Regions from separate parts of the Pseudomonas sp. R1-1 genome, predicted to be linked through region 3. Evidence: riboswitches for the same ligand, from Rfam matches in the RefSeq annotation. Region 3 holds a riboswitch; each other region holds the start of a gene.

What was found. A riboswitch is a leader RNA that binds a small molecule or an ion and turns the genes downstream of it on or off. The one in region 3 is predicted to bind cobalamin.
Region 1: it holds a riboswitch for cobalamin, as region 3 does, so the genes downstream of both, J3P75_RS11510 (ABC transporter substrate-binding protein) here and cobO (cob(I)yrinic acid a,c-diamide adenosyltransferase) in region 3, are expected to answer to the same signal.
Region 2: it holds a riboswitch for cobalamin, as region 3 does, so the genes downstream of both, cobW (cobalamin biosynthesis protein CobW) here and cobO (cob(I)yrinic acid a,c-diamide adenosyltransferase) in region 3, are expected to answer to the same signal.

The regions. Positions count from the first base shown of each region.
Region 1 is NZ_CP071663.1:2,518,534-2,521,800, forward strand. It holds gene J3P75_RS11505 (FecCD family ABC transporter permease) at 1-742, opposite strand, end outside; gene J3P75_RS11510 (ABC transporter substrate-binding protein) at 739-1,752, opposite strand; cobalamin riboswitch at 1,894-2,087, opposite strand; gene J3P75_RS11515 (ParD-like family protein) at 2,421-2,648, shown strand; gene map (type I methionyl aminopeptidase) at 2,645-3,267, shown strand, end outside.
Region 2 is NZ_CP071663.1:3,400,280-3,403,546, reverse strand. It holds gene J3P75_RS15380 (cobalamin biosynthesis protein) at 1-259, opposite strand, end outside; gene J3P75_RS15375 (CbtA family protein) at 256-957, opposite strand; gene J3P75_RS15370 (CbtB domain-containing protein) at 968-1,165, opposite strand; cobalamin riboswitch at 1,285-1,504, opposite strand; cobalamin riboswitch at 1,690-1,901, shown strand; gene cobW (cobalamin biosynthesis protein CobW) at 2,003-3,073, shown strand; gene cobN (cobaltochelatase subunit CobN) at 3,077-3,267, shown strand, end outside.
Region 3 is NZ_CP071663.1:4,366,008-4,369,274, forward strand. It holds gene J3P75_RS19530 (cobyrinate a,c-diamide synthase) at 1-1,218, opposite strand, end outside; gene cobO (cob(I)yrinic acid a,c-diamide adenosyltransferase) at 1,215-1,826, opposite strand; cobalamin riboswitch at 1,907-2,130, opposite strand; gene J3P75_RS19540 (hypothetical protein) at 2,294-2,878, shown strand; gene J3P75_RS19545 (PQQ-dependent sugar dehydrogenase) at 2,945-3,267, shown strand, end outside.

The DNA.
Region 1 (3,267 bases), 1.8 Mb from region 3:
AACCGATCAGCAGAATCTGCACGCGGCGCACTGGTATGCCGAGCGACGCCGCCGAGTCCGCGCCAAAGGTAAACGCATCCAGCGCCCGCCGATGCCACAGGCACACAACCAGCCCGAGCAGGGCCACCGGCACCGCCAGCCACACCGATGGCCAGCGCACCCCGCCGAGGTTGCCGAGCAGCCAGAACATGATTCCGCGCGCCTGCTCGGAACTCGCCGAGCGGGTAATCAAAAACGCTGTCAGCGCATTGAACAATTGCGATCCGGCAATCCCGGCCAGAATGATCTGCCCGGTACCGTTGGCCGAGCCACTGACCCGTGCCAGCAGAATCACCAGCACGAACGCCGTCACCGCACCGGCAAACGCACCGGCCGACAGCGACACCAGCCCGGCACCGACGCCAAGCAACGCGACCATTACCGCGCCAGTCGAGGCCCCGGCGGAGATGCCCAGCAAATAAGGATCGGCCAACGGATTGCGCAACAGCGACTGCAAGATCACCCCGCACGTTGCCAGCCCGGCACCGCAGGCTGCGGCGACCAAGGCGCGGGTCAGGCGGTAATTCCAGACGATGCCTTCATCGATGGGGTCGAGCACATAACCGGCGCCCCACAGCTTGTTGGCCAGCACCTGCAGCACCACGCCCGGCTCGATCGAAGTCTCACCGATCGCCACGCCGCCCATGAGCGCGAGCGCGAGCGTCAGCACAACCAGCAGCGAACGGATCAGGCGTCTGCTCATGGCGCCAGGTCGTAGGCGTTGATGGCGGCGGCGAGTTGCGCGAGGCCGTCGAAGGTGCGCAGGCTGGCCTGCATGGCCATGGCGTCGAGGATGATGATGCGGTTGTGTTTCACCGCGTCCATGTTGCGCGTCACCGGGTCGCTGCGCAGGAAGGCAAGTTTCTTCTGATAATCGTCAGCCGGGAAACGCCGACGATCCATGCGCGCGATGACCAGGAAAGTCGGGTTGGCCTTGGCAATGGTTTCCCAGCCCACGGTTGGCCATTCTTCATCCGACTCGACCACATTGCGCACGCCCAGGGTGCTCAGCATGAAATCCGGAACGCCTTTGTGACCGGCCACAAACGGCTCGATGTCCATCTCGGCGCTGGAAAACCAGACCACTGCGCTGACGTCTTTGCGCTGCTGGGTTTTCGCCGTGGCGATCGATTGCGCGAGGCTGGCCTTGAGCTGTTCGTTGAGCTGTTCGCCACGCGCCTGCACATCGAAAATCGCCGCCAGTTGGCTCACGCTCTTGTAAATGCTGTCGATGCGAAACGGTGCAAGGCGCGTCCCATCGGAGCCAACGAGATTGTCCTTGGCTTCGCAGTCGGAGGGCAGCAGGTAGGTCGGAATCTTCAACTCATGGAACTGCTCGCGGGTGCCGACCGCACCTTGCGGGCCGACCATCCATTCCAGCTCCACGGCGACCAGTTCCGGGCGCTTGCCGATCACCGCTTCGAAGCTCGGTTCGTTATCAGCGAGGCGCTCTATCTTTTCGTTCTGCGCCTTGTAGTTCGCCAGCACGTCGTTGAACCACAGCGAAGTGCCAACGACTTTGTCGCTCAGCCCCAGGGCATAGAGCATTTCCGTGCCGGCCTGGCCGATGGTAACCGTGCGTGCCGGGGCGTGCTGGAAGGTCAGGGTACTGCCGCAGTTCTCGATCGTCAGCGGATAAACCGTGGGCGCCGCTTGCGCGAAAGCGCAAAGGCCCAGACCGGTGAACAGGGTGGCAATACGGGGCAGCAGCATGGGGCAGTCTCCAATGGAACCGTACGGGGAGGGCGGGTACGGTTTGGAAACACACCATCAAGCGCTGTCAGCAAACAGCGCAAGGCCGGTCATCGCGCAAAAAAGCGCACGGCACGATGTCCTTCCCGGACACCCCGCCGGTTAGTAGTCATTGTGCCGGCAGGTCTCCTGACTGATGCGTCATCGCCTGGCTCCGGCCTTCCCGGGGGTTACCCAGTGGCAGTCGAGGAGCAGGCTCGGCACCTACAGTTGCGGGGGCAGTTCCGATCGATGCTGAGCAAGCACCTCGGATTCCCTATTAATCCCGTGTGGAAACCGGCGGCGGCATGGTAGACGATTTGGGCGGTTGAGGGGGAGATCAATCTGTTGAAAAGCCCCTCACCCTAGCCCTCTCCCGGAGGGAGAGGGGACTGACCGCGGTGGATGCGAGGGCTACGTCGACATGAAATACCGAGTCGAATGCAAATTTCAAAACCAACCGAAATCGGCTCCCTCTCCAGGGGGAGAGGGCTGGGGTGAGGGGCCGGGTCACTACAAGGCCAAAGCCGAACGCATGCTTTTGACCACCAACCTCCCGATCCTGAAAAAACCACACAACCCTGATTTGCAATCCACGAACCCCCAACGCTAATATACGATCCATATACATTCCGTATCGGATTACCGCCATGGGCATCGTAAAAATTTCCGAAGACATGCACGAAAACCTGCGCATCTCCAGCAACGCACTCAGCCGCTCGATCAACGCGCAGGCCGAGCACTGGATGCGCATCGGCATGCTCGCCGAGTTGCACCCCAATCTCGACCACAGCGCGATCTGCCGTTTGCTGATCCGCGCCGAACAGAACGGCGGGCTCGACCTGCACCAACTGACACAGGAAGTCGCCCTCGCATGAGAAACCAGATCAAGCTCAACACCCCGGCCGAGATCGAAAAATCCCGCGCGGCCGGCAAACTGGCCGCCGAAGTGCTGGCGATGCTGGTGCCCCACGTCAAGGCCGGGGTGACTACCGATGAACTGGATCGGCTGTGCCACGACTACATCGTCAATGTGCAGAAAGCGGTGCCGGCCAACGTCGGTTATCACGGCTTTCCGAAAACCGTCTGCGCCTCGGTCAATGACGTGGTCTGCCACGGCATTCCTTCTGCTACACCGTTGAAGGACGGCGATATCCTCAACCTCGACATCGCCGTGATCAAGGACGGCTGGTTCGGCGACACCAGCCGCATGTACGTGGTCGGTGAGGCCACGCCTGAAGCGCAACATCTGATCAAGACCACCTATGACGCCATGTGCGCAGGTATTCGTGCGGTCAAACCGGGCGCCACGCTGGGCGATATCGGTTACGCGATTCAGTGCCTTGCCGAAAAGGAAGGCTTTAGCGTGGTGCGCGAATATTGCGGCCACGGCATCGGCAAGATCTACCACGATGAACCGCAGATTCTGCATTACGGCTTCCCCAATCAAGGGATGAAGCTCAAGGCGGGAATGATTTTCACCGTCGAACCGATGCT
Region 2 (3,267 bases), 970 kb from region 3:
GGTGGCTGAGCATCGACTGGTAACCGGCCAGTTCCTCGCTGCTGAAGTACAGCAGGGGCAAGGCCAGTTGCGCGGCCAATTCTTGCAGGCCCGGCTCGTCGCGCTTCAAATCGATGCTGGCCAGGGCCTTGATCGACTTGAGCTCGATGCGGTGCGCCTGCAAGGCCTGGTCGAGTAACGCGCGCAGCGTACTGGTCGGACAGCCGCGCTGGCAGCCGAGGCCGACCACCAGCGTCGACGCTGCGCGGTCATCGCTCATGCGTGGTATTGACCGTTGCTGTTGCGGCGGAACAACCAGGCGCTGATCAGGCCCAGTGCCAGCCAGAACGCCACGTTGGTCAATTGCGAAGCGATCTTGAACCGGGTTTCCAGCGCTTCGGGCGCGAGCATCGAATGCACCAGCGGTTGCGGCGCGCCGATCACATGCGGCACCGCGAGAATCGCCACACCGAGCAGCTTCATCAGCCAGTGCCGGCTAAAGGCGATCAGCGACAGGCCGACCGCGGTCGAGGCCGCAGTGCCGATCCACCACATCTGTCGCGAAGCCAGATCAGCCGCAGCGGTGCCCGGCAATTCCGGCGGCAGGCCCAGCGTTGGCGCCAGCACGAACGTCGCGTAACCGGCCAGCCCCCAGAGCAGGCCTTGCGCGGTCGAGCGCGGCGCACGCAGGGTGTACAGACCGGCAAGCATCAGGGCGAAACCGACCGCTACCACCAGATTGCCAGCGGTGGTCGAAACCACCCGCTGCCAGCCGTTTTCCGGCTCCCAGGCTTCGCCGTCATGGCTGTGCGCCGCGGTGCCGGCCGCGTGTTCGTGGACTGCGGCGACCGGCTCGGATTTTTCATAGGTTTCCGCCTGAAGAATCAGCGGCGAGACCCAGAAGCTTTGCAGCAGCGTGAGGAGCAGGGCGGCCAGCAGGCCAGTGAAACCTGCGGTTTGCGCAATTCGCTTGATCATTCGACAGGTCTCAGTGGCACGGGAACGCAGCGCTGTGGCGGGTATCGTGGGCCGCGTTGTGCACCGCTTCGATATGCGAGAAACCGGCGAAATACACCAGCCCGGCGCCGAGAATCGAGGCGAAGGCGGCGGCAATCAGGCGTTGGCTCAGGGTGGTGGTGCTGGCGATTTTGTCCGCGTTGCTGGCGGTGCTGCTGATGATCGACATGGCGCTTCCCTATGGAGTGTCAGGGGCAGTCGAACGCATGCGGACCCTGCGTGACGGACACGCGGAGGTACGAACAGCGCCCGCCCACCGCGGGTTTGTTATGTCCAGTGACGCTGATTGCGCACCGTGTGTTGCGGGCCGGTCTCCGGGCTCACGAGGGGTTGGCGCCGGGCCAATCTGCAAGCGTCACCTTCCCATGCCGTTGGCACAGTGGTTTTGACGCTTCGCTCGCTTACCGTTGCGGGGGCAGCACCGGACTGACATGGCTCTGAGTAAAGCACATGATTCACCGGTTTCCCGTTTCACCCTGTGAAGGGCACCCGTAACAAGGCGTACAGGAGAGCATGCGGGTGGGTTTGAGTCAATTTTCGGTCGCGAGTGAATATCCAGGGTTGCTGACGGCGGTTTCGTCTGGCGGCGAGTTACTTTGGCAAACGCCCCAAAGTAACCAAAGGTCTTCGCCCTGACGTTCGGCCTGTCGGTCATGATCCCAATCCAGACATTGACCCGCCATTGCACCATGCGTAGCCTTGCGCCTTCGAGGTTCTTCGGTATCTGCCGAAGCTAAGAAGGGAACGCGGTCAAAGCCGCGGCTGCCCCCGCAACTGTGAACGGTGATGTTCGCTGCCACGCCACTGCCAGCTCGGTCAACGAGCCCGCGGGAAGGCGCAGCGAACGCCAGGCCTGGCGCCTGAACACTGTCAGCCAGGAGACCTGCCTCGTCACAGATTCTCACTTTCAACCGGGCGGGGTGATCCGGTGGCGAATACTTCCGGCGCGCGTGCGCGTGGCCGGTTCTCGTCCCGTATGCCCGCCGCTTTGCCAAAGGGCATACCGATGAAAACACTGGCCAAACTCCCCGTCACCATCGTCACCGGTTTCCTCGGTTCGGGCAAAACCACCTTGCTGCGGCACATGCTCGATAACGCCCAGGGCCGGCGCATTGCGGTGATCGTCAATGAGTTTGGCGAGCTGGGCATCGACGGCGAAATCCTCAAGCAGTGCACCATCGGTTGCACCGAAGAAGAAGCCAGCGGCCGCGTTTACGAACTGGCCAACGGCTGCCTGTGCTGCACGGTGCAGGAAGAGTTTTTCCCGGTGATGCGCGAACTGGTCGCGCGTCGCGGCGATCTCGATCACATCCTCATCGAAACCTCAGGCCTGGCCCTGCCAAAACCGTTGGTGCAAGCCTTCCAGTGGCCGGAAATCCGCAGCGCCTGCACCGTTGATGCGGTGATCACCGTGGTCGACAGCCCGGCCGTGGCCGCCGGCACCTTCGCCGCGTTTCCGGATCAGGTCGATGCCCAGCGCAAGCTTGACCCGAACCTCGATCACGAATCGCCGCTGCACGAACTGTTCGCCGACCAACTGGCCAGCGCCGATCTGGTGATCCTCAACAAGGCCGACCAGACCAGCGCCGAAGATCTTGCGCGCGTGCGTGCTGAAGTCGCGGAGGAGCTGCCGCCCGCTGTAAAAATCATTGAAGCGAGCAACGGCCGTCTGCCGCTGGACGTGTTGATCGGCCTCGGCGCCGGTTCCGAAGAGCACATCGACAGCCGTCACAGTCACCACGACCATCACCACGACGGTGATGACGATCACGATGACCACGATCACGACGCCTTCGACTCGATCTCCATCGAACTGCCGCAAGCCGACGAAAGCCTGCTGCTCGACGCGCTGACGCAACTGGTGGTGCAGCACGGTATCCTGCGCGTGAAAGGCTTCGCCGCGATTCCGAACAAGCCGATGCGCCTGCTGATTCAGGGCGTGGGTACGCGCTTCGACAAGCATTTCGACCGTCAGTGGGGCGCCGACGAAGCGCGCGTGACGCGACTGGTGTTGATCGGCCAGGAATTGGACGCAGCACAACTCGAAGCGCAATTGCGCGCCGCGCTCAGCGTTTAAGTCATGCACCTGCTCAGGACCCAGCCCGGCGGTTTCGTCTCGGATGACAATATTGCCGACCTTGGCCAGACGCCTGCCGAGCTGGTGATCCTGTGCAGCGGCGATTCCAGCCTCGCGCTGCTCGCCGAAGCGGCGCAGCAGTTGCCACAAGACTACCCGAGCCTGCGTCTGGCCAACCCGATGCAGGTGCAGAA
Region 3 (3,267 bases):
TTCACGATAAACCGCCTCGGCCCCGCGCCCGCCATTCGGGCTCAGCCCACGGGCAATCGGCGTCAGCTCGGTGGTCGTCAGCGAATGGTGATACGTGTGCCCGCGCAACGAGCCTTCCGGCAGATCGACCGCCTGCAGCGCCAAGGCCGCCAGACGCTTTTGCATCACCGCATCGCCCTGCAACAACCCGACCAGTTCAGCACGGGTGCCTTCGACATCGGTCAGCGAATCGAGCAGATACAGCATGCCACCGCATTCGGCCAGCAGCGGTTTGCCCGCCGCGTGGTGTGCACGGATCGCCTCGAGCATTGCAGTGTTCTGTGCCAGTGCAACGTGGTGCAGCTCGGGGTACCCGCCCGGCAGATACAGACTGTCCGCCTCGGGCAATTGCGTGTCGCGGATCGGTGAGAAGAAGCTCAACTCGGCGCCCATCGCCTGCAACAGATCGAGGCTTGCGCCGTAGGTGAAGGCAAATGCCTCATCGCGGGCCACCGCGATCCGCACGCCGTTCAACAACGGCTCGGCAGCAATCACATCCGGCGCGGCGAACTCGACTGCTGGCGGCAAGGCGACTTCGCAACTGCTGGCCAGTGCGTCGGCGGCAGCGTCGAGGCGCAGGTCCAGATCATTCAGTTCGCTGGCCTGTACCAGGCCGAGATGGCGGCTCGGCAGCTCGATACCGGTCTCACGCGACAAGGCGCCGTACCAGCGCAGGCCTTCGGTGAGACTGCCTTCAAGCAATTGCGCATGACGCAAGGTGCCGACGCGGTTGGCCAGCACTCCGGCGAATGGCAGGTCCGGCTGATATTTCGCCAGGCCCAACGCCAACGCACCGAAGGTCTGCGCCATGGCGGTGCCGTCGATCACCCCGAGCACCGGCACGCCAAAGTGTCGCGCCAGATCAGCGCTCGACGGCGTGCCGTCAAACAGGCCCATCACGCCTTCGATCAGAATCAGGTCCGCGTCGCCGGCGGCTTCCCACAACAGGCGACGGCTTTCCTGCTCGCCGACCATCCACATGTCCAGTTGATAGACCGGCGCACCGCTGGCGCGCTCGAGGATCATCGGGTCGAGAAAGTCCGGGCCGCATTTGAACACGCGGACCTTGCGCCCCTGATTGCGATGCAAACGGGCGAGCGCGGCGGTGACGGTGGTCTTGCCCTGGCCGGAAGCCGGCGCGGCAATCAGGACGGCCGGGCAGTGACGGGGCTGATTCAAAGTTCGACGCCTTTCTGCGCTTTGATGCCGGCCTGGAAGGCGTGCTTGAGCATGCCCATCTCCGTGACCGTGTCGCCCATCTCGAGCATTTCCGGCTTGGCGCCGCGACCGGTAACCACCACGTGCTGCATCGGCGGCCGCGCCTGCAAATCGCTGAGCACCTGATCGAGATCCAGATAGCCGTGCTTGAGGGCGATATTCAATTCATCGAGCACCACCAGCCCGATCGACGGATCGCGCAGCAGTTCGCGAGAAACTTCCCACGCCGCCGTGGCGGCGGCGATATCGCGCTGGCGATCCTGGGTCTCCCAGGTGAAACCTTCGCCCATCACATGGAAGCGCACTTGCTCGGGGAAGCGGCGGAAGAACAGCTCCTCGCCCGTGCTGTTGCGGCCCTTGATGAACTGCACCACACCGCACTGCATGCCGTGGCCCATGGCGCGGGCGAGCATGCCGAAGGCCGAGCTGCTTTTGCCTTTGCCGTTGCCGGTCAGCACCAGCACCAGGCCGCACTCGTCGGGCGAATTGGCGATGCGTTCGTCGATCACGGCTTTTTTACGCTGCATGCGCGCCAGATGGCGTTCGTCGCGCTCGGGGGAATCGGTCATGGGGAGCTCTCCGTTGAGACGGGTAAACGGCGGGCAGGCACAAGATTAGACGGCAAAAAGCCTGGCATCGCCCACCGTGATGCCGCTGGATGGATCAGGCCGGTCTCCGGGCTCATGAGCGGCGTAGGCCAGACTGCGCGCCTTCCCGCTGTTGAGCAGTGGCATTGAACGCAGTGTTCACTCATTTACCGTTGCGGGGGCAGCGCCGGGATCGTCGTGGCTTCGCGTGAAGACCACCCTCACCGGCTTCCCTGTTTCACTCTGTCGACGCAGGTCACAGAGCACCTGAAACAAGCGGCGAAGGTTAGAGGGTTGGGGGTGGAGCGTCAATTAAAGAGGCGGCCATCGGGCGAGAAACTGCCACCAATCAATTATCTGCGGGCAATCTTGTGCCAGACTGTGACAAGTGATATCAAAGAGCCATGCTTTTCTCGAAAAAGCACACCACAACAATAAGGACGATGACGATGCAAGGCATGATCATCAGCAACCCGCGCCTGGAATTCCTGCGCCCGGTGCTTGAACGCTGGTTTGACTGTATCGACCGCTACAACACCGTGCGCGGCGACGGCGATACGCCGTACTGGCATGATGAGAAAGCCAACCTCGGCCTGCTTTCGGCCGCAGCCTGGATGGCCGAACTGGTGACCTTGAACGACACCGTCACCCGCAAACAGAACGAAGACGGCGAGCGCAATGCCCGCGCCGATCTGTTTATCGCCGGCAGCGAAGACCGCGCCTTCATTCAAGCCACACAGCGCTGGCCACGGGTCAACAACCTCAACCTGACCCAAGCCCTGGCCGATATAACCTCTGACGCCAAACGCACCAGTTATGCCAGCGATCTCAAACTCGGCTGCCTGTTCGTCGCCCCGCAAAAAGCCCAGCACAGCGCCAGCCCCGAAGAGCTGCAGGACATGGTCGACGATCTGCAAAAGGGACACACCTGCGCCGTGGCCTGGTATTTCCCCTATGCCTACCGCAAATTGCACAGCGAAGCGGGCAACTATCACCCGGGCATTGCCGTGCTGTTCAAGGAAGCCCGCGGTTGAGCAGTTGAACCATCGGGCTTGCGCCCTCCTCTATGGTTAGGAATGCATTCATAGGGAAGATCAGCAATGCGCAAGCCCCACCTCGTTTTCGTCATCGCCCTCGCCGGCGGGCTCAGCGCCTGCGGCGAAACCTCTAGCCTGCAAGTCTCCGACGGCACTGGCCCGTCGCCGAAACTGCCGGAACCGAACAAGACCCTGATCCCGACGGTGAACATCGCCCCGGCGATCGGCTGGCCCGAGGGGGCAAAACCAACAGCCGCGGCCGGCACTCAGGTCGCCGCGTTCGCCGAAGGCCTCGATCATCCGCGCTGGCTGTACGTGCTGCCCAATGGGGATGTGCTGGTGGCCGAAACCAATGCGCCACCGAAACCGGACGACAGCAAAGGCAT